Regions from separate parts of the Pseudoalteromonas agarivorans genome, predicted to be linked through region 3. Evidence: predicted binding sites of a transcription regulator. Region 3 holds the regulator's gene; each other region holds the start of a gene.

Region 1 (7,407 bases), on a different contig from region 3:
AGTTTATGCACTTAGAAAATGGCGATGTAATAATGACAGGAACGCCTGCAGGCGTAGGGGAAGTGCCTGCAAACAGCGTATTTACAGTAAGCTTGTATGCTAATTCGACCTGCTTGTTATCGCAAAGTTGGCAGGCACAATAGGATTAAGTATTTGCTGTTGGTAATGCTTAGTAAACTGCGGAAAACTTTGCTCTAACCAAAAGCGCTGACTATTTATATAAGCAGGCGATTGTAATACCTGCTTATGTAGCGCTTTATTTATTTTATTAAGCGCCTTGGTAGCAAAATCATTCGGTGCTCTTACTGCACACCCTATAGCCCCTAAAACAAACTCTCTAGGGTCTTCTTCAATTGGTAAACTGACTATATTTTTAAACTTACTGTGGTTGACAAAATAATCCCTCATAAACGGGTAGTCTATTGTGTAATCTAAAAAGCCGCGACTCAAGCGAGCAATAACAGCTTGGCTTTCATTTTCGCTGCTCCAGCTTAGCGATGCTTTATGATACACCGTGGTGTTTTCGATTATTTTATTAATTTTTGAAGTAAACTTGCGCGCCGCGGCTTGACCATACACATATTGCTCGTCTGACAATAAATGAATAAGTTTAATAGGGCTGCCATACTTAGCGTGTATTTCTGGAGCAAGTTTTTGAGTGGTTAAAACCGAAAAAGGCGGGTAAACCGTGGTGGGGGTAGAAAACTGTAACACCCCATTGGCCGTTTTTTTATGAATAACACACGGAAAGCATACATTATCGCCTTCATTTAAGTGCTTATTAATTCGCTCTTGCGGCACGATTAGTCGTGTGTGTTTTACATCATCAATGCTGTTAATTAGTTGCTCGGTGAGGTTGTCGCAAATACCACCTTGCGGCGCATGCGAATCTTTATCCATATGAAAGGGGGGCGTGTAACTTTGTAGCCATACAATTTCTTTAATTGGGTGAGTATTGTCAGCGTACCCGTAACGCATTAAACCACCTAGGACACCAAAGAATAAAATTACATTTCTAAGCATAACTCACTAAAAATAATCCATTTAAGTTAACTTTAGTATAGTTTTACTTTGTATATGTTCAAATGTAAGAGAGAAAAAGGCAGTAAAAAAACTGCCTATTATTTTGGTTTAATATGGCTGCGGGTAATCTTTAAAAATAGTGCCAATTTCAGTTAGAGTGTCGTCGCTTAAAGTTATGCTAAAAGCGTCAATGTCTTCTTTTAATTGGGCGATGCTGGTCGCACCAATAATTGACGAGGTAACGCCATCGACTTGATTACACCAAGCAAGAGCCAATTGGGCTGGGGTTATGCCGCTTGCATGTGCAAGCTCTACATAACGCTGCGTGGCTTTTTGCGCGTTAGGGGTATCTCTAAAAATGCCATTGCGCTGCATAAATGTCCAACGCGAGCCCGCTGGGCGTGCGCCGTTTAGGTATTTACCCGTTAGCAGGCCAGCAGCAAGCGGCGACCAAGGTAAATAAGCAATGTCTTCATGGATACACTGCTCAATTAAATAGGGCCAATCTTTAGCGTGCGCCAGGCTAAACTCGTTCTGAATAGACACCATACGCGGTAAGTTATGCGCTTTTGCTAAATTTAAAAATTGGCTAATGCCCCATGGGGTGTCATCTGAAAGGCCACAATATTTTATTTTTCCGGCTTTAACACACTCATTAAGGCCCTCTAAAATATCAAGCATACCCGCTTGTTGTTGCTCAGTATCTACGTCACTAAAAGTGAGTTTACCTGGCCACTGCCTGCCAAAATGTGGGGTAGAGCGATTAGGCCAATGCAATTGGTATAAATCTATGTAGTCGGTTTGTAGGCGTTTAAGTGAGTTATCTACGGCCTCAATGACAGCGCTGCGTGTTATATCGCCGCCATCTCGTACCCACGACAAGCCATTGCCTGCAATTTTACTCGCCAATACAATATCGCTGCGCTTTTGCGCATTACGACTTAGCCAGTTACCTATAATTTGCTCTGTTTTACCGTAGGTCTCTGGTGAAGGAGGAACGGCATACATTTCGGCAGTATCTATAAAATTAACGCCTTGTGCCAAGGCATAAGCTATTTGCTCATCGGCGTCTTGCTGGGTATTTTGTTTACCCCAAGTCATGCTGCCTAAGCATACTCTAGAAACATCAACACCGCTGCTGCCTAACGGACTGTATTGCATTTAAAATCCTTAAATTATGTAAGATCTTGAGAGTGGATAATTAATACCAATTCGCAATAAACCTACTTAAGCGAATTGATGTAGTGCCGATAGTAATGGCTCTGAAATCGCCGCTTTTTGTCCTGTTTTAAAGTCAAACATAACAACTTGAGAATAGCCTGTGGTAGTAATAGCTTGCTGAGCATGGCTAAATACAGAGTAATTCATCATAAAACGGTCGCTTTTTATATCTGAAATAGTAATACCTACGGTTAAGGTATCTGGGAAGGTCACTGGACGTTTATAGCGAATATTGTTTTCACTAATGACTGGGCCTATTCCACCTGGTTTTATCGTATCAAACTGATTTATTTTATTTAGAAAATCGATACGCGCAATTTCAAAATAACGCAAGTACACCACGTTGTTAACATGTTGTAGGGCGTCCATATCGGCCCATGCTACGGTGATATCGGTATGAATAGGGTGCTGATCTTTGAACCTTTGCATGTATGTGTACTCTTAGTTTTAAATGAATGAGGTTATCAATATGGTGTTTGTAGCTCAAGACAATAAATGCCATGTTTTTTTATAAGATGATTGTACCTATTTATTTTTAGGACTACAGTTAAATAACACAGACAACACACACACGAGAACACACATGCAAAATATAATTAATTGGGCTTTAGCCAGTTTAGTTTTTATAGCGTCTTTTGCTTGCTATGCAATGGGTAATGCCTCCGGCGGCATAATGCTTTTAGCTGCGGGGTTTTTATTGGAGTTTGTTTTTTGGCTACATTGCTTTAAAAAATCAAAGCGCTTTAAGCAGCCGTTTTAAAAAAGCGGTTTAAAGCTTGCGCGGTTTAACGCGCTACACCTAGTAGCGCTTTAACTTTAGCAAGCTAAACAGGCTTTAATGGACTTGCTTAATGAAAGTGAATCCTTAATAATGGCTGTATAAATAAACAGTTGTTATGTGGTAATGAAAAAGTTTATTCATATCGACATGGACTGCTTTTATGCAGCGGTTGAAATGCGCGATAACCCCAAACTTGCCAGTGTGCCTTTAGCGATTGGTGGCAATAGCCGTCGTGGTGTGCTCTCTACAGCAAATTATATAGCGCGCGAATATGGTGTTCGCTCGGCTATGTCTAACTACCACGCTAAGCAATTATGCCCCGATTTAGTTATTGTGCCTGGGCGCATGGCGGTTTATAAAGAAATTTCTAACCAAATACGCGCTGTATTTAAACGCTACACCGACCAAATAGAGCCGCTGTCGCTTGATGAAGCTTACCTCGATGTAACCAACAGCACCGCATGCAAAGGCAGCGCAACGCTTATTGCTCAGCAAATTAGAGCAGATATTTATAACGATACCAGCCTTACTGCCTCTGCCGGAGTTGCCCCCATTAAGTTTATTGCCAAAATAGCCAGTGACGAAAATAAACCCAATGGCCAATTTGTGGTTTTGCCGGATGAAGTTGATGCGTTTTTAAATAATTTACCGCTGGGTAAAATCCCTGGTGTGGGCAAAGTAACCCTCGAAAAGCTTAATTTAAAGGGGTTATACACAGGTAAAGACGTTCGCGAGAAAGGCGTTAATTGGATGCAGCAGCATGTGGGGAATTTTGGTGTATCGCTTTATCAAAAATGTGCTGGCGAATATATTGGTAAAGTAACCACTGAGCGAGTGCGTAAATCGCTTAGTGTTGAACACACCTATGAATACAATAAAAATAGCTTACAAGAATGTTTAGATCAGTTACCTAAATTACTGGAAGAGCTAACAGCGCGTCTTAATAAGCAACAGCTACAAAACCGTATTAATAAGCTAAGCGTAAAAGTGAAGTTTGCAAACTTTGTTGTTACCTCAGCGGATCAAGCTCATCATCAATTAAATACTGCTATTTTTACTGAATTACTCTCTAAGGCGTATCAACGGGGTATGCAGCAACCGGTTCGCTTATTAGGTATTGGGGTAGGTGTTAAAAATGAACCTAATTTAAATTTGCAACTGAGTATTCTTGATTAACTACACGCTTTTTTGCAATTTAGAGTGCTTTAGCAAAGTAATTTAAACGTGGTATAAGCAGGGGCTGCCTTTACTAAAAACTATATAGTGGTTGTTAATTTCTTCTTAAAACATGGAGTCACTTTAGTTTGCTGTAAAACCAAGTTGCCAGATTAAAATGAGCTGATCGCAGTTGGCTGGTTTTGTGTTTTTATATCAACGATAATAGCCCCTTATGTTTTCTAACAGGAGTTTTACTTATGGCATATCCTCAAGCGATAGCTGCACAATCACTTAGTGCAAGCTTTGACTCATTTTCTCACGATGCACTTATTATAATTAGTGATGACTTTTCTCAATTAGCCAATAACTCATTAAGTGATGCTATCGAATCACACGCTAAAGTAGATTCTCGTATTGGTAAACAAGTTACGTTTTTAGTGGTTGATAATGTACGCGTTGTTTTAGCACCTACGGGGCCGCTTAACCGCGATTACGATGATGTAAGACGCTACTTTGATGCCGCTAAGCTAGCGATTAACGAAGCAAAAGCCGCGGGTAGTGTAAACCCTGCTATTTACTTACCAAAATTACATACAGATGCGCGTTACCAGCATGCATTAGAAGTGGCGTATTTAGGCGCATGCCAAGCCTTATGGCAACCTTTAGAGGCGCGCGAATACCACGGCGAAAGCATTGAGCCTATTACGCAAATAGGTTTAATAGATGCAAATGAGCAAACAGTTAAAGCAGTAAATGCAATTGCAGCAGGGCAATATGCGGCACGTGATTTATGCGGTACTGAGCCTGAACGTATGGCGCCACCACGCTTTGCCGATTACTGTGTTGAGCTTTTTAAAGGCTCTAAAGTAGCGGTTGATGTGATTGACGATATTAACACTATAGATAAAAACTACCCTATGCTTAGCACCGTTGCTCGCGCATCTTATGCGGTTGAGCGCCACCACCCACGTGTTGTTAAGCTAGAATACGTGCCAGAAGGTGAAGTAACGCGCACGCTAATGTTTGTTGGTAAAGGACTAGTTTACGATACCGGCGGCGCCGATTTAAAAGTAGGCGGTTACATGGCGGGTATGAGCCGTGATAAAGGCGGGGCTGCATCCGTTGCGGGCTTTATGAAAGCCGTGGCAGATTACCAACCTAGAGGCGTTAAAGTTATTTCTTACTTAGCTGTGGTCCGTAATTCAATTGGCTCTGATTGTTTTGTACCAGATGAAATTATCACTAGCCGTGAAGGCGTACGTGTACGCATTGGTAACACCGATGCAGAAGGGCGTTTAGCTATGGGTGACCTACTTAGCGAAATGAAAGATGTCGCCAAAGGCGAAGTTAACCCAACATTATTCACCGTGGCAACCCTTACAGGCCATGCGGCACGTGCTATGGGCCCTTACGGAGCATATGTTGAAAACGGACCTGCACGTAGCGCTAATATCTCTCGTCAAATAGCGGATTGTGGTGATTTATGGGCAGATGCAGCTGAGGTTTCTCGCTCTCGCCGTGAAGATTACGACTTTATCAAACCGCGTACCCTCGCTGATGATGTTTTATCAAGCAATAATGCGGCCTCTGCTGTTACAGCCCGTGGGCATCAATTCCCTATGGCGTTTTTAGCCGTTGTTGGTGGGCTTGATAAACACGGTAACGACTCTGAGCAGCCGCTTCCTTATGTACATATGGACATTGCTGGTAGTGGTGTTGAAGGCGGTGATTGGCAGCACGGCAAGCCAACCGCAGCATCAGTAACCAGCTTATTTGCACGCTACTGTTTGTAAGCTAAAAACGTAGATGCAATAAAAAAGCCCTGTTAATTCAGGGCTTTTATTTTTTAATTATTTTAATTTAAAGCGATTAACCACGCTCGAAAGCCCTTGGCTACTTTGTTTGAGGTTATCGCTGGCATCGGTAAGTTGCTTTGTATTATTTAGTGATTGCTCTGTTGATTGAGATAGCTCGTTAATACGTAAATTAACCTCGTCAGCGGCTTGTGTTTGCTGCTCGGTGGCACGGGCTATTTGGCTGTTCATGTCGGTAATTATAGATACCAGCCTTTCTATTTCATTGAGCGATGTATCGGCAGATGAAACCTGCTCTACCGTCGTCACCGACAGTGCTTGGCTTGATTTTACCGCCTCTACAGCCGCTTTAGCGCCTTCTTGTAATTTAGTGATCATGGCTTGAATTTCATCTGTGCTTTGCCCGGTTCTGCTGGCTAATGTGCGCACTTCATCGGCAACAACTGCAAACCCTCTGCCGTGCTCGCCTGCACGAGCCGCCTCTATAGCAGCGTTGAGTGCAAGTAAGTTTGTTTGCTCCGATATACTTCTGATCACATCAAGCACAGAGCCTATATTGTTACTTTCGGTTGCTAAATCTTCAGTTACTTGGCTCACTGTTTCTATATTACTTGAGAGTGTTTCTATGGCGGTAATGGTATTCGCTACCACGTTTTTACCGGTTGAGGCATTGTGCGCTGCATCATTGGCTGCTTGTTCTGCGGCGTCGGCATTGCGACTCACATCATGAATTTGGTGCGTCATTTGCTCCATGGCGGCGGCTACTTGTGTGGAGCTGTCGTTTTGTAGCTCAATGAAGGAGTGGCTTGTTCTACTTGACTCATCCACCGTGTGAGCGTGTCTGCTTACATCATCAGCACTGTGCGATACATGTACTAACGACTCGCGCATTTTTAAAACAAATAAATTAAAAGAGCGTGACAGCTCTGATATTTCATCATTGCCCGATTCGCTTAGCGTACGTGTTAAGTCACCTTCACCTTGCGATATGTTTTTCATCATGTCTGCGGCAAGACGAGTAGGCGTGAGTATACTTTTACCAATAAAGTAACTTAATAAAATGACAGCAATAATCATAACTAGGGCGCTAATTATGATGAGGTTACGCTGCTCGCTAAATGCTTCATCTATTGAATCTAGGTATACGCCTGAGCCAATAATCCATTGCCACGGGCTAAAACCTTTTACAAATGCTACTTTATCTACCGGCTGATCTTTTCCTGGTTTTGGCCATTTATAAGGTATAAAACCTTCTTTTTGTTGTTTTACAATGTTCACCATTTCTACAAAAAGTGCTTTGCCGTCGGGGTCTTTATTATTACTTAAGTCTTTACCGTTAAGCGCAGGCTTTATTGGGTGCATTACCATTTTGGGCTGGTAGTTGTTTACCCAAAAGTAATTTGTTTTGTC
Region 2 (7,407 bases), on a different contig from region 3:
TATCATCACTAGCGCAATCCACGGTATTTGGCTGCGAAAAAGTGCTTTTAATCATCACAAGCCCTAAATAGCACAAATAAGCCGCGCCTAAGTACTGTACTGCACTATAAGCGGTGGGCGAGGCTTTTAATACCGCGCTTAATCCAATAACAGCAAAAAATGTGTGTATTACTCCACCTAAAGCAAAGCCAAATGCGCTTTGCATACCTGCCGCTCTGCCATTGGCAAATGTTTGCGCCATTAAAAATGCGTTTGATGGCCCAGGGGCCACCGCCATTAAAAAGCTCGCTAGTAAAAAGGATACTAAAAAATCAGGGTTGATCATGTATTAACCGGGTGCAATGTATGGGCTTTTTTACTCATTAAAATTAGCCAAAGTGGTGCCAGTAACAATAAATGAAAAGCAATTAGCCAAGGTGTGCTAAGGCCTAAATATTGCGTTAAAAACACAAGCACACTAGCGCCACTCATTTGCATAGCACCAATTAAGGCAGAGGCTGTACCGGCTTGTTTTGGAAAGCGCGATAACGCCATACCAGCCGCAGAGCCTAAGCTCAGGGCAAAACCAAGTGCAGCAATTAAAATAGGTAGCATAAGCGCAATGGCCGATTCTATATGGCTAAGTGCAATCATTAATATGCCAGAGGCTACCAATACTGTAACTCCAACGCGCAGGGCTTTTTGGCTATTACGTTTAATATAAATGGGCGTAATAAAGCTGGCTACAATACTTAATACGGCATTGAGCGTAAACCAAAAAGTAAAGTCGGCAACGGTGCCCCCTAAGTGCGTAATGATCCACCCAGGTGCCAAGGTGACATACACAAGAATCGCCGACATGGCGACCATACACAGTAAGCTATTAAATAAAAATATCGGTGTTTTTAATATTGGCACAAAGCGGCGTAAGTCCAATATATGCCCTTGGTAGTGACTATCAGCAGGGCGGGTTTCTCTAAATAAGGTGAGCGTAATGACTAGGCCCGCTAACGCAAACAAGGTTAAAAACATAAAGTTCATGCGCCAGCCAAATTGCACGGTAAGCCAAGCACCTAAAATAGGCGCAAGCGCAGGAATAAAACACACAATTCCATTTAAATAGGTAATCATTTGCCCGCTGCGTTCGCTGCCGTATTTATCACGTACAATGGCAAAAGCAACAACAAACGTAGCACATGCACCTAACCCTTGCAGAGCGCGTGCAAACATTAATACAGCAAAAGAGGGTGCCATGTAGGCAAGTAAGGCTGAGCCTGCATACAAGCTAACACCTACAACCGCTACCGGCTTTCGGCCAAACTTATCGGCAAGCGGCCCTGCAATTAATTGCCCTAAACCCACAGTAAGCATAAAAATAGCCACTGTTTGCTGAACCTGTTGTTCGGTTACGTTAAATTGCGTGGCAATAGTTGGAAAAGCGGGAAGATAAATATCAATTGCCATAGGGCAAAATATTACGAGTAACGCTAAGATGAGTAATAAAATTAAGTTAGGTTTAGCGGGCTGTGTTTGCATTAGGTCTCCTTTTGCTGGCTATTTTAGGTGCCCGCTTATAAAAAAGAAAGGGCTTATGAGTGAGCCTCGCTTTATTGTGATAAATATTTCATGACATTAGGATTAACAGCGCGGTGAATTGCGCTTTTTTTAACTGGTCTGATGTGTTAATTTGGATTTATAAACACAAAATGGGAAATAACAATGAGTAATAAATCAGCCCTTTTAAAAACCTGGCTTAAATTTAAACGCTTACCTTTTGGCAATTGGTTGTTTAGCAAAGCGGTATGCATAAAAGCCCCGTATTTTGGCTCAATGAAACCTTACGTGCTCGATTTAAGAGAAGGGCACTGTAGCGCTGTCGTAAAAAACCGCCGTAGTGTGCATAACCATATTGGGACTATTCATGCTATTGCACAATGTAACTTAGCTGAGCTGTGTGCTGGTGTAATGGTAGATGCCACCGTGCCTTATAAAACGCATCGCTGGATCCCAAAAGGAATGACGGTACACTATTTAGCAAAGGTTGATACCGATGTAACTGCTATTGCAGAAATCGACTTGCCTCGCCAATGGGTAGATAAAGAAGATTTAGTAGTGCCAGTTAAGCTTTACAATACCCGCAATGAACTGGTGTTCACTGCAGATATTACGATGTACATAACCGAGAAAAAGTAATGAGCGCTTAATTAGATTTGGCTTTATCAGCGGCTTGCTTATTAACAAACGACAAGTCGCTATCAGCATCATCAAGCAAAGTTTTTACTTCTTTAGCCGGCTTTAAATCTTCGCTAATAAGTTCCGGTTCTTCTTTTTCAAAGCGCTGTTTTAAGCTGCCTTCAATAATGGCTCCCGCATCAATACTTAGTGTGTCGTGAAAAACATCGCCATGTACGTGAGCGCTGCTTTGAATATTCACTTCACTTGCGTTTAGTGAGCCAATAATTTTACCTTTTACAATGACACTTTTAGCTTCAACCACACCTTCAACAATGCCGGTAGAGCCAATTACCAGGTGCTCTGCCTTTATATCGCCATCAATTCGGCCATCTAGCTGCACTTCGCCTTGGCTGGTAAGTGTGCCAGTTAAGCGCACATCCTCAGAAATAATAGAAGGGGTATGATTTACTCTTTTTAACGTAGTTTGACTACTTGGTTGCTTTTTTTTACCGAACACGAGAAAGCGCCTTTGTTATTTTTAGAGGATTGACATGTTTGCCATCGAGTAACACTTCATAGTGTAAGTGGGTGCTGGTACTTCTGCCAGTACTGCCCATTAATCCAATTACCTCATTTTTAGCAATTGTTTGGCCTTTTTTCACTTTAATTTTATTTAAGTGGCCAAAACGGGTGACCAAGCCATTTTTGTGCTCTAGCTCGATAAAGTTACCATAGCCGCCATTTTTACCAGCGCGCAATACACGTGCATCAGCAGGGGCAAAAATTTCGGTTTTATGCCAGCCAGCTAAATCAACACCTTTGTGAAAAGCGCGGCGGTTGTTCATCGGATCTTTACGTAACCCAAAGTTGCTCGAAATATAGTATTTAGCTGCAGGCAAGGGCAGTGAGTTAGGCAGCTCTGTTAAAAAGTTTTCAAGGTTGTTAAGTAATAATAGCTTATCAACAATGGCTAAAAACTGCCCTGGTATTTTAGTTTCATCAAATACATCTAACGGGCCACCTTGCGCAGTGGTTTGTGCGCCCAGTGCTAAATGTTGTTCAAGGGCTGATTCTAAGCCTGCGCCTTTTAGCATCGCTAAAATTGCATCATGGCGTTTATTAATTTGCGCATCAATAAGCGCAAAATTGTGCTCGTAGTATTTATTTAAGCGCTCATAACGTGCGGCAAAAGTGATTGGCGTTAGAAGGCTGGCGTGTTTGTTTTTCGGCTCTTCATCTACAAGTGGTTCATGAAACTCGCCTTTGTCTTGATTAACAGGCGATTCAAGTTGTTCTTCTAGTTTTATTGTCTCTTTACTAATAGATGCGGGGAGGGATTCAATCATACCTTGCAAAAGTGCCTGCTTTTGCTCTAGTACAGCAAGTTGCTCTAATTGCTTAGCGTGCAGTGCTTTTTGTTCTTGGATCTGCTTTTGCCACACTTGTTGTTTGTCAATTTGGCTTTGTTCTATGTCGGTAATTTTATTTGTTTGGCTATAAACACGAAAACTAGAAATACCGACCCAAGTAATAGTGCCTAAAATAAGCAGTACTGTAAAAAGCTGAAACCAAGGCGCCAAAACAACATGCTTAACTTCGCCATTTTGACGAATAAGCAACTGACGGGCTGGGAAAAATTTTTGGTAAAAAGACTTAATAAATACTGACATGGCACATAAACACTCGCTATTAACCGGATTAATGTATCAATTTCAGTTTAAAAAGCCAGAAAAAATTTGTAACTGTTCAAAAATTAATAAAAAAGGGCTGCTATTTAGTAGCAGCCCTTTATTTAAAATAGTCACAAATTAGCTAGCTTGTTGCTCGTCGTTATCTTTTATTGATGCTACGTTGTCGGCTTTTTTAGCTTTAGCTGTACTTTTTGTTGTGGGCTCTTTTGCGCCTTTTAACACCGCCATAAAGTCATCTTTACTCTTTGCAATTTCAAGCGCAAGCGATTCAACCTGTTGCTCGCTCAGTGGCACATCTACTTTTTCCAGCATTACTTCAAGCGATTCTGCTATATCGAGCATTTTGTCATAGGCATCCGCTTCTTTTTTAGTAGTAAACGTCATTCGCTCAACTCCGTTTCGTTCTACAACATATTTAACAACAACAGCCATGATCTCTCCTGCTTGATTGCGTGGTAATGTGGTTACTGACCCGTAGGTCACTGTTTTTATATACAGTAAATGTTTGTGTGTAAAATTGCAAGTATTTGGTGCATTTTTAGCTTGTCATCAATTTGACAAAAAAGCGTAACTTTACTTTAGTTAAGCAATCACTTGTTGTACCAGCTGCATTTTAGGTTTTCGGATTTAGGTGATTATGCACTGGAAATAATGTAAGTGATGCGCGTTGCTCCTTATTTAACATTATTTCCTCAAATAAAAATTAAGCACATGTTTAAAGCCAAATTAGCCGTTTAACTATAACGCTTTGGTATAAACAAAAATAAGGAATGACAAATGAAAAATCTATTAACGCTACTTATTATTAGCTTTTTAAGCTTTAGCGCGTTTACCCACGCTAACCCTGTTGAAGATAAGCCTATGGTTGAAATGCCGCAAGCGCCGGTTATTAATATTAATAGTGCCGATTCAGAAATGCTGGCCAAGTTGCCTGGTATTGGTAAGAAAAAAGCGCAGGCTATTGTTGATTACAGGGTTGAAAATGGCGAATTTGCCCAGCTGAGCGATTTAGCTAACGTAAAAGGAATAGGTAAAAAGCTTGTAGCTAAACTAGAAGGAAAAGTGTCTTTATAATAGGCAGGGCGCTAAGCGCCCTGTGAATACTGCTCAAGTGCTTTGGCTAAATATTTTTTAGCGAAGTTTATTTCAATCGGGGTTGTTAAAAGCGGGTAACATAGGCCACCTAAAATTAAAAAGGGAATGAGTTCCCACCCTTTAAAAACAGTAAATAATAAAAACAATGGGCTGAGCAATATCAGCTTTACTATTCTTAATAACACTCTATCGGTGGCAGGTAGCATGCTTAGCGCAATAGCAACAACGGCTTGTCGCTGCCTCACTTTAAGGTGCTTTAGTTCAGGCAGCTGACTGGTAAAAAACGTAAACATATTAAATAGTCTTTTTAGTAAGTAAGCGAGTGGTAACAATTACAAAAAGCGTGATAGTAAATAACGAAAATAGTATTTCCATCCATGCTGGCATACTTAATCCCGCAAATTGCCAATCGATATTACCGCAATCCCCTGTGGCTTGAAAAAAGCTTGGGATCCATTCATGCAATGGCATAAATGAAGGAAAGTTTGGCTCAAACTCACAGCTAAATGCAAAGGGATCGGTGGTTGTTTGCATTTCAATGTGCTCACGCGCAATAAAGTAACCCCACACACTTGATACACCCCACACTAAATAAGCGATAGCGCGTACTAATTTACTTTGTGGTTTAGTTGCGCCAATAATGCCTGCCCCTAATAAGCCTAATACCGCAGTTCGCTGGTAAATACACATAATGCATGGAGCAAGTCCCATCTGGTATTGAAAAAACAGTGCGGTGACTTCTAATAAAAATACAATGCCTGTAAATAGTAGCCATGGAGTACGTTGAGTAGGGAGTTGTGCTAGCCAGTTCATAAAAAATCCGCATTGAAATAAGACGTTGAATTATGTACTAGGATAAAGTAACGAGCAACAAAAAGGGTAAAAAAGCTACCGAAGTGGCTTTTTCTAAAATGAAATTAATAAGCGGTTATGGCCAATCCTATTTAGGGAAAGGTTAAGCTTAATTTGCTAAGTGAACATGTAATATAAGATTGGTTCGCTAAAAAGGCTTGTTTAAACGTTACAGTTAACAGGCTCTGCTGTATGCGACTTTTGAATGTGTTTGTTGCCGCACACGGGAATTATTGTAGTAATGTAATGGTTAAGCAAAAACAGCAATAGCATTAATGTACCTACTATGAATAGGGTTAATTTATTTAGCTAATTAGGCCTAATTTAAGCATGTTGAATTTTATTATTTACTATTGCGAAATTTTCAGCGGCTGGTTGGCACTTATATCAACGAGTTTACTTGTTAGTTATATTTCATCTGGTACAATCTGTCAGTTATTCGTATAAAACGATGAGTTGTGATTAATTCGAGTGGGAATTGAATGAGAATTTTTAAAGCTAAAAGCCCAGCAGGATTTGCTGAAGAGTATATAGTTGAATCTATCTGGAACGGCGATTTCCCTCCAGGTTCAATTCTACCTGCAGAGCGTGAGCTTTCTGAGTTAATTGGTGTAACCAGAACAACCTTACGTGAAGTACTGCAACGTTTAGCACGCGATGGCTGGCTAACTATTCAGCACGGCAAACCAACCAGAGTGAATAACTTTTGGGAAACATCGGGTTTAAACATACTCGAAACGCTGGCGCGCTTAGATGAAGACAAAATGCCAGAGCTGACCGATCAGTTATTATCTGCACGTACTAATATTAGTGCTATTTATACCCGTGCAGCGATAAAGCTTAACCCTGAGCGTGTTATTGAGATTTTATCAAAAAGCGATGAACTTGAAGACACTGCGCAAGCTTTTGCAGATTACGATTACAAAGTACACCACGAATTAGCTGTCGCTGGTAATAACCGCATTTACGTACTTATACTTAACGGTTTTAGAGGGTTTTACTTTAAAATTGGTTGTCATTATTTCTCAGACGCAGGCACTCGCCAGTTAGCACGTCAATTTTATAAAGACCTAACAGTATTGGCTGAAAACCGTGAGCATGATGGCGCGATTTCAATGATGCGTAAGTTTGGCCATCAAACCGGTGAAATCTGGCAAAATATTAAAGGCGATATGCCTTCCGATATCATGGATTAGCCCATTTTTAAAACCTGCAAATGCAGGTTTTTTTATAGGCGTAATAAAGTTTTAATATCTGTTCGGTATTTTCGATTGTGCACATCGCTAAATACGATTGTTCTTTTTTCCTTATTAAATTTAAAATGCCACGTAATTATGTGTTGGCGCTATTGTTTTTTAATTTTTAGCGCCCATATAAGTATCAGCATTGCGTATGCAATCGACAACAAACTCAAAATATTTGGAGAATAAAATGGGTGTATTAGTAGGCCGCCAGGCACCAGACTTTACCGCTGCAGCTGTACTAGGTAATGGTGAAATTGTAGATAGCTATAACCTTCATGAAACAATTAAAGGTAAAAAAGCAGTAATCTTCTTTTACCCACTAGATTTCACGTTTGTATGTCCTTCAGAACTTATCGCATTTGATAAGCGTT
Region 3 (7,407 bases):
CGGGTAGGGTTTTAATTAAGTGCCTTTTAGCCGTTGAAAAGCGGGTAAATTCTTCACTCGATGCAGAAAAACAAATACAACAAGCCACAAAGGCCAAAATAAATTTAAGCATATCCATCACATACGTGAACTACAGGAGGCGCTAGTCTAAAGTTTTGCTGCTAAAAGATAAAGCCTGAACAAATTTTAATCCGCAATGCTTAGTACACTCTATACTGATATAAAAAATAGCGAGGAGATGACTATGCTAGGTGCTTTTTCAATAAGTTTAACGGTTAAAGATATTAGAGCCTCAAAAGCGTTTTACGAAAAGCTGGGCTTTAGCGAGTTTGCAGGTGAGATAGAGCAAAATTGGCTAGTGATGAAAAACGGTGAACATTTAATTGGTTTGTTCTCGGGTATGTTTGATAAAAACATGCTGACCTTCAATCCTGGCTGGGATCAAAACGCACAAACCGTTACAGAGTTTAAGGATGTTGATACGCTTAGCGAATATTTTCAAAACGCTCATATCCAGGTTGAACCTGTGGGTGATAAAAGCTTTATTATTACCGACCCAGACGGCAACCCTATTTTGATTGACCAACACGTGTAAGTTTTTTTAGCCTAACGTTTTGTATTAATAAAATAATACCGCATAAACAAAATAGTAGGCTGGTGGCTGCAAAACTGATGAGGAGCGGGTTGTTAAAATCTTCTCGCTCGTCGTAATCCATTATGTGTAGCATCCAAAAAAAGTCGAATATGCGCCATAGTGTGCTGCGAACGCTGATAACTTTGCCGTTAATTGCATTTAAATACAGCGTAGTATTAAAGGTGTCGTTAAATTGTACTTGCCACACATTTTTTTTGTATCCCACCTCTCGAGTGCCTTGTTTTAAAAGTGTAGTGCTAATTGCCTTAGCGTCGATGAGTAAATGCGCTTGTGCATTAGCGGTAATTTGTATTTTAGTCGGTGGCTGAAAAGGGCGCCCCGTTAAACCATTAAAGCTTTGCTGCTCCTCAGTATTAATAACAGTAATAAGCGGGGTCGTTAAAAAGTGCTCAAACACTATTTGCGTGGGGTTAGGCACTTGGGCAGTAATATTATCGAGTGATGTGGGGTAGTCTGCTTGAGTAAATGGGTTTGTAAGTGTGCGCTTAGCAAGGTGCTTACCGTGTACGTATTCAAGTGGTATCGCGCTCATTACTAAGCCGCCTAAAAGCCAAGCTAAAATTTGTAAGGCAAGTAAATAGCCTAGCCACTTATGTAGTTTTCGAGCGCGCTTAAATAGTTGTTTTTTCATTTTGTGTTTCTTATTATTTTTAGCGTTAGTGTTTTACAACAACCCATGCTTTTACTGCGGCATTTTGTCGCAGTTATTCATAAGCTTACTCTAACTTTATAAAAATAATAAAAAGGAGCGGTAAAAAATCAGTGAGGCTGTGTTTAATGCTCACGTAAGGCATTTATTAGCCCTTGTTTGCTCATTTTTGAGCGGCCGCTAATGCCGAGCTCTTTAGCTTTATTGTACAGCTGCTTTTTAGTGCGCTGCTCATACTTTGAGGCTTTGCCGCCTTTAACAGCGGTTTTATGAGTATTGCTATTAGCAATGCGCGCGGCTTTTTGTTTGCTCATGCCTTCATCTCGAAGCGCATCGTACTGATCGTCGTTTTTAATTTGCGGGCCATGATCTACCATAATTGTCCTCCTGAAGCGTTTAATTACACAGTGTGTGTATAACTTTCATACATAAACGGTAAAATTAAGCGTAACTAGCCTAACCCGTTTTATAAGGCAAATTAGGTGCCAATGGCGTTTAAACAGGTATTTTCTATGAATAAAGCCATGTTTAGCGCTTAGTTGATTTGGTATAAAAGTAAAACTGCGTTAAAGTTTGCGATGAAACTATAAGAGGGTAAAAAGCAGACAATGTCGGAAATTCAATTTTTAAATGTAGATCTAGAGCTTGAGTCTAAACAAGATATTAGCGCCCTAGTGGCAGACTTAAAGAAAAACGCGATGGTTTTGCATTATGACAAAGACGAATATCGTCAATTGGCGCGTATTGAAGCCTCAGGTGATATAACCACGCCAGACAAAGCAATCAACCACTTATGTGAATTAATAGAGTCGTGTTCACGTAATGCGCTTAAGCAGTGGCTAAGCTGTTCGCGCAGAACGTTTGATATAGGCTTTGAGTCGGGCACGTCACCTAAGTGTTTTAACCAAGCTCTACATGCAGATACACTGCTACGTATATCTGCAATTGGCGCTGGTATGGAAATAACGATTTACCCTATCGAAAAGTAGCCATAGTTAACTATTTGCGCTCGACAACCGCTGCGGTCATTTTTGATACGCAGCAAAGCTCGCCGCGGCTATTGGTTATTTTTATTTCCCATACAGAACTGCGCTTACCAATATGAAATGCACGAGTAACGGCGGTTAAAGTGCCATTTCGAGAGGCCTTTAAGTGGCTGGCGCTAATTTCCTGTCCAACACAATAAAATTTTGTAAAGTCCACTACAAAGTTAGCGGCGTAGCTTGCTACGGTTTCGGCAAGTACCACATTTGCGCCACCGTGTACCATACCAATAGGATTATGATGCTCAGGAATTGCGGGCATGGTAGCCACTAGGTAATCATCTCCTATTTCGGTTATTTCTATGCCCATGGTTTTCATTAGCGTGCCTTGGCCGTTTATTCCCTCATCTAACTGTTTGCAAAGCTCTAATGTGATGGGTTGATGCCAAATACTCATAATTACTCCTTTATATTGAAAGCAAATTTATAGCATTTTAAATACTGAACGTCTGTAATTACCTAAAATTTATCCAGGTGCGGTGTATTTAGCTATTTTAAAGCACAATTTAAATTTGCGATTTTTATTTAACTGTATATACTCACAGTTAAATGTACTGTATGGAAAACCAGTTGTATGCGACCATTAACTAAACGCCAAGCTCAAATACTCGAACTAATAAAAGTTTTTATTAAAGACACTGGTATGCCTCCTACACGTGCCGAAATTGCGCAAACACTCGGTTTTAAAAGTGCCAATGCCGCAGAAGAGCACTTAAAAGCGCTTGCCAAAAAAGGTGTTATTAAAATGAAACCAGGCGCAAGCCGTGGTATTCAATTGGTTGAAGAAGAGGAGCCTGAGCAACTGGGTCTGCCATTAATAGGTAGAGTTGCAGCGGGTTCGCCTATTTTGGCGCAAGAGCATGTTGAGAGTCACTGTAAAATAGACCCACTTATGTTTAAACCAGCCGCCGACTTTTTACTGCGTGTTAACGGCATGAGTATGAAAGATATAGGTATTATGGATGGTGACTTACTTGCCGTACACCGTACTCAAACAGCAGAAAACGGCCAAGTTGTGGTTGCACGAGTAGATGAAGACGTAACCGTAAAACGCCTAGAAAAAGCAGGCCGAAAAGTATTATTACACGCCGAAAACGAAGAGTTTACGCCTATAGAGGTAGACCTTGAAAACGAATCTTTTAATATTGAAGGGTTAGCCGTTGGCGTAATAAGAAATGCCGACTGGATGTAATTTTTAAGTAATATCTATAAATGCGCACTTTTTAGTGTGCATTTTTGTTTTAAAAACAAACCTTCCCCCACCTCAAAGCGCCCTAAAATTATTTAGGCTGTAAACTTTTTTTCACTCATACTTTTATCTTCCTAAGCGTGTTACATCCCTTAATTTTGCTCGTATCTTGGCTGTTAAATAACAATTTAATACGCCGTCATTTAGTCAATTTTAAAATATCACTTGATTGTTTTTTATACTAAAACTTGCTTGTTGTACGTTTTTTAGCTAATCATTAATGTGCTGGACTAACAATAACTCACAGCTTTTTAGTTATGAGAACACACAATATACACAAACCTTTTGTTGTCCTAGCGATACCAATTAAAAATAAGATTGGTTAAAAAATAAAAATAACGAATTGGCGTTTAAGCCGTATGCCTCTTCGCTTTGCATTCGCAATAGCATCAAAGGAGCCGTCACATGGGTAAACTGACCTCTACCTTGTGGCTTGTGTTGATTATGTTCCCGCAGCAAGTGCTGGCTAATAGCCAATACAATATGCGCAAGGGCGTAACCGATATAAGTAATAATGTATATCAGCTACACATGACCATATTTTTAATATGTTGTGTGATTGGGGTGATAGTGTTCGCAATAATGTTTTGGGCACTGATTCATCACCGTAAATCTAAAGGGGCAGTTCCTGCCCAATTTCATGAAAGTACCAAAGTAGAAATTCTTTGGACTGCCATTCCGTTTGTTATTTTAATTGCCATGGCAATCCCTGCCACTAAAACCCTCATTGCGATGGAAGATGCCAGTAAGGCCGACTTAACCATTAAAATTACAGGGTCACAGTGGAAGTGGCATTATGAATATATGGGCGAAGACGTAGAGTTTTACTCTATTTTATCTACCCCTCAAGACGAAATAGCCAACCTTGCTAATAAAAACCCTAATTATTTACTTGAGGTTGATAAACCTTTAGTACTGCCAATTAATCAAAAGGTGCGTTTTTTAATGACCTCTGATGATGTTATTCACTCTTGGTGGGTACCCGATTTTGCCGTTAAAAAAGATGCCAATCCGGGGTTTATCAACGAAACGTGGACCAACATTAACGAAGAAGGTATTTACCGGGGACAGTGTGCAGAGCTGTGCGGTAAAGATCATGGTTTTATGCCCGTGGTGGTTGAAGCTAAATCGCAAGAGGACTTTAACGCATGGCTTGCAGATGCTAAGCAAGCTAAGCAAAAAGCCGCACTTGCTGATGCGGCATTGCTTGATAAAACAATTCCTAAAGAAGAGCTAATGACACTAGGTGAGCAAGTGTATATGGCAAGTTGCGCTGCGTGTCATCAACCTACAGGTATGGGGTTACCGGGCGTATTTCCTGCGCTAAAAGGCAGCCCCATTGTTTTGGGTGATATAAAAGATCACATTGATGTAGTGATTCATGGCCGACCAGGAACTGCAATGCAGGCATTTGCAAAGCAGCTCTCAATTAAACAACTTGCAGCGGTAATTACCTATAAACGTAATGCGTGGGGTAATGAAACGGGTGATGTCATCCAACCTAGTGAAATTCAGGCAGCACTTGATGCGGAGGCGAACTAATGAGTAGCATAGTAGAACAACCTAACGCCAATGATGCTCACCACGGCCATCACCCAGCCAAAGGTTTTAAACGTTGGTTATACACAACAAACCATAAAGATATTGGCAGCATGTACTTAATTTTTTCGCTGACTATGTTTTTAATTGGCGGTGCAATGGCCATGGTTATTCGGGCTGAGTTATTTCAGCCAGGATTACAATTGGTAGACCCACACTTTTTTAACCAAATGACCACAGTACACGGTTTAATTATGGTGTTTGGTGCTGTAATGCCAGCCTTTACGGGACTTGCTAACTGGATGGTACCGCTCATGATTGGCGCGCCAGATATGGCACTGCCCAGAATGAACAACTGGAGCTTTTGGATTTTACCCTTCGCTTTTTTAATTTTATTGGCATCGTTATTAATGCCTGGAGGCGGCCCCGCATTTGGCTGGACGTTCTATGCGCCGCTTTCAACAACGTACAGTAACGACAACACCGCAATGTTTGTGTTTGCAGTGCACATTATGGGGATTAGCTCAATTATGGGCGCAATAAATGTAATTGTGACCATTGTTAATTTACGTGCCCCAGGCATGACATGGATGAAGCTACCATTATTTGTATGGACATGGCTAATAACCGCATTTTTATTAATTGCTGTTATGCCCGTACTGGCCGGAGCGGTCACTATGGTGCTCACCGATAAATACTTTGGAACCAGCTTTTTTGATGCGGCAGGCGGCGGCGATCCGGTGATGTTTCAGCACATATTTTGGTTTTTTGGCCATCCCGAAGTGTACATCATGATTTTACCCGCCTTTGGTATTATTTCGACCATAGTGCCTACATTCTCACGTAAAAAACTATTTGGTTATGCCTCAATGGTTTACGCAACCTCCTCTATTGCATTACTGAGTTTTATAGTGTGGGCGCATCATATGTTTACGACCGGTATGCCGGTTGCTGGCGAGCTATTTTTTATGTACGCGACCATGCTGATATCGGTGCCTACAGGGGTAAAAGTATTTAACTGGGTGGCCACTATGTGGCGAGGGTCAATAAGTTTTGAAGTGCCCATGCTATTTAGTATTGCCTTTATTGTGCTGTTTACCTTAGGGGGCTTTTCGGGGCTGATGTTGGCTATAACCCCTGCTGATTTTCAGTATCACGATACTTACTTTGTGGTGGCGCACTTTCATTACGTGTTAGTTACGGGGGCAATATTTTCGATTATGGCGGGGGCTTATTATTGGCTGCCTAAGTGGACGGGCAATATGTACAACATTGCCTTGGCTAAGTGGCATTTTTGGTTATCGCTGGTAAGCGTAAATGTATTGTTTTTCCCTATGCATTTTGTAGGGCTGGCAGGCATGCCGCGCCGCATTCCCGATTACGCTCTGCAGTTTGCTGATTTTAACGCAATTATTAGTATAGGTGGGTTTGCCTTTGGTTTATCGCAGTTACTCTTTGTGGCGGTGGTAATTAAATGTGCCCGAGGGGGCGATAAAGTCCCTGCAAAAGTATGGGATGGTGCTGAAGGTTTAGAGTGGGAAGTGGACTCTCCTGCGCCGTATCATACTTTTTCTACGCCGCCGGAAATTAAATAATGACACATGCACCGCTATTAAAGCGCCTAATTCTTATTTGTATAGGTATGTTTGCTTTTGCATTTGCCTTAGTGCCCTTATATGACGTGTTCTGCGACATAACTGGGCTTAATGGCAAGCCATCGCTTGAGCAAGCTAAACAAAGTACACAGGTTGCACAAAATCGAGAAATAGGTGTGAGCTTTACAACCCATGCGCAAAGTGGTGCGCCGTTTATTGTTAAATCTAAAGAATACAGTGTTGATGTGAAACCAGGTGCCATGCGTGAGGTGATGTTTAGCGCAAAAAACACCAGTGATATTGATAAAGTAATGCAAGCGGTGCCTTCTGTATCGCCCGGAAAGGCAGCCAAGTACTTACATAAAATAGCGTGCTTTTGCTTTGATCAACAACCCCTAAAAGCGGGTGAAGAGCTTGAGTTTAAGCTGCTTTTTTATGTTGATACCGCACTGCCGAGCGATGTAGAAGAGCTAACTTTATCGTACACCGTATTTGATATTAGTGAGCAGCTAGTAGCAAGTAATAACTAGCCTGCATGTCTAGTGTAAAACTAGGAGCAAGTAACATGAATCAAGATTATGAAAACTACTACGTACCCGAGCAAAGTCCTTGGCCCATAGTGGGCGCGGTGGCGTTATTTTTTATTGCAGTGGGTGCGGCTTTAACAGTCATGAACT

Evidence for each region. Region 3 encodes LexA, which represses DNA repair genes until DNA is damaged. Its sites were predicted from a motif close to TACTGTATNNNNATACAGTA; they were not measured.
Region 1: dinB (DNA polymerase IV) is a predicted target of LexA. The motif match lies at 3,118-3,137, and genes of this name have one in related genera.
Region 2: NQT65_RS05765 (YebG family protein) is a predicted target of LexA. The motif match lies at 4,326-4,345, and genes of this name have one in related genera.

The regions. Positions count from the first base shown of each region.
Region 1 is NZ_JANIGJ010000006.1:38,204-45,610, reverse strand. Features, by position in the region: gene NQT65_RS11740 (fumarylacetoacetate hydrolase family protein) at 1-143, shown strand, start outside; gene NQT65_RS11735 (hypothetical protein) at 100-978, opposite strand; gene NQT65_RS11730 (aldo/keto reductase) at 1,132-2,184, opposite strand; gene NQT65_RS11725 (acyl-CoA thioesterase) at 2,251-2,673, opposite strand; gene dinB (DNA polymerase IV) at 3,149-4,201, shown strand; gene NQT65_RS11715 (M17 family metallopeptidase) at 4,441-5,976, shown strand; gene NQT65_RS11710 (methyl-accepting chemotaxis protein) at 6,034-7,407, opposite strand, start outside.
Region 2 is NZ_JANIGJ010000002.1:305,519-312,925, reverse strand. Features, by position in the region: gene NQT65_RS05790 (LysE family translocator) at 1-325, opposite strand, end outside; gene NQT65_RS05785 (multidrug effflux MFS transporter) at 322-1,515, opposite strand; gene NQT65_RS05780 (hotdog fold domain-containing protein) at 1,699-2,172, shown strand; gene NQT65_RS05775 (bactofilin family protein) at 2,180-2,671, opposite strand; gene NQT65_RS05770 (M23 family metallopeptidase) at 2,661-3,824, opposite strand; gene NQT65_RS05765 (YebG family protein) at 3,963-4,277, opposite strand; gene NQT65_RS05760 (ComEA family DNA-binding protein) at 4,623-4,919, shown strand; gene NQT65_RS05755 (DUF6170 family protein) at 4,931-5,233, opposite strand; gene dsbB (disulfide bond formation protein DsbB) at 5,235-5,753, opposite strand; gene fadR (fatty acid metabolism transcriptional regulator FadR) at 6,275-6,988, shown strand; gene NQT65_RS05740 (peroxiredoxin) at 7,224-7,407, shown strand, end outside.
Region 3 is NZ_JANIGJ010000012.1:77,590-84,996, reverse strand. Features, by position in the region: gene NQT65_RS17825 (endonuclease) at 1-118, opposite strand, end outside; gene NQT65_RS17820 (VOC family protein) at 245-595, shown strand; gene NQT65_RS17815 (hypothetical protein) at 570-1,286, opposite strand; gene NQT65_RS17810 (DUF7218 family protein) at 1,430-1,681, opposite strand; gene NQT65_RS17805 (hypothetical protein) at 1,913-2,293, shown strand; gene NQT65_RS17800 (PaaI family thioesterase) at 2,304-2,744, opposite strand; gene lexA (transcriptional repressor LexA) at 2,922-3,539, shown strand; gene coxB (cytochrome c oxidase subunit II) at 4,002-5,138, shown strand; gene ctaD (cytochrome c oxidase subunit I) at 5,138-6,730, shown strand; gene NQT65_RS17780 (cytochrome c oxidase assembly protein) at 6,730-7,260, shown strand; gene NQT65_RS17775 (cytochrome c oxidase subunit 3) at 7,296-7,407, shown strand, end outside.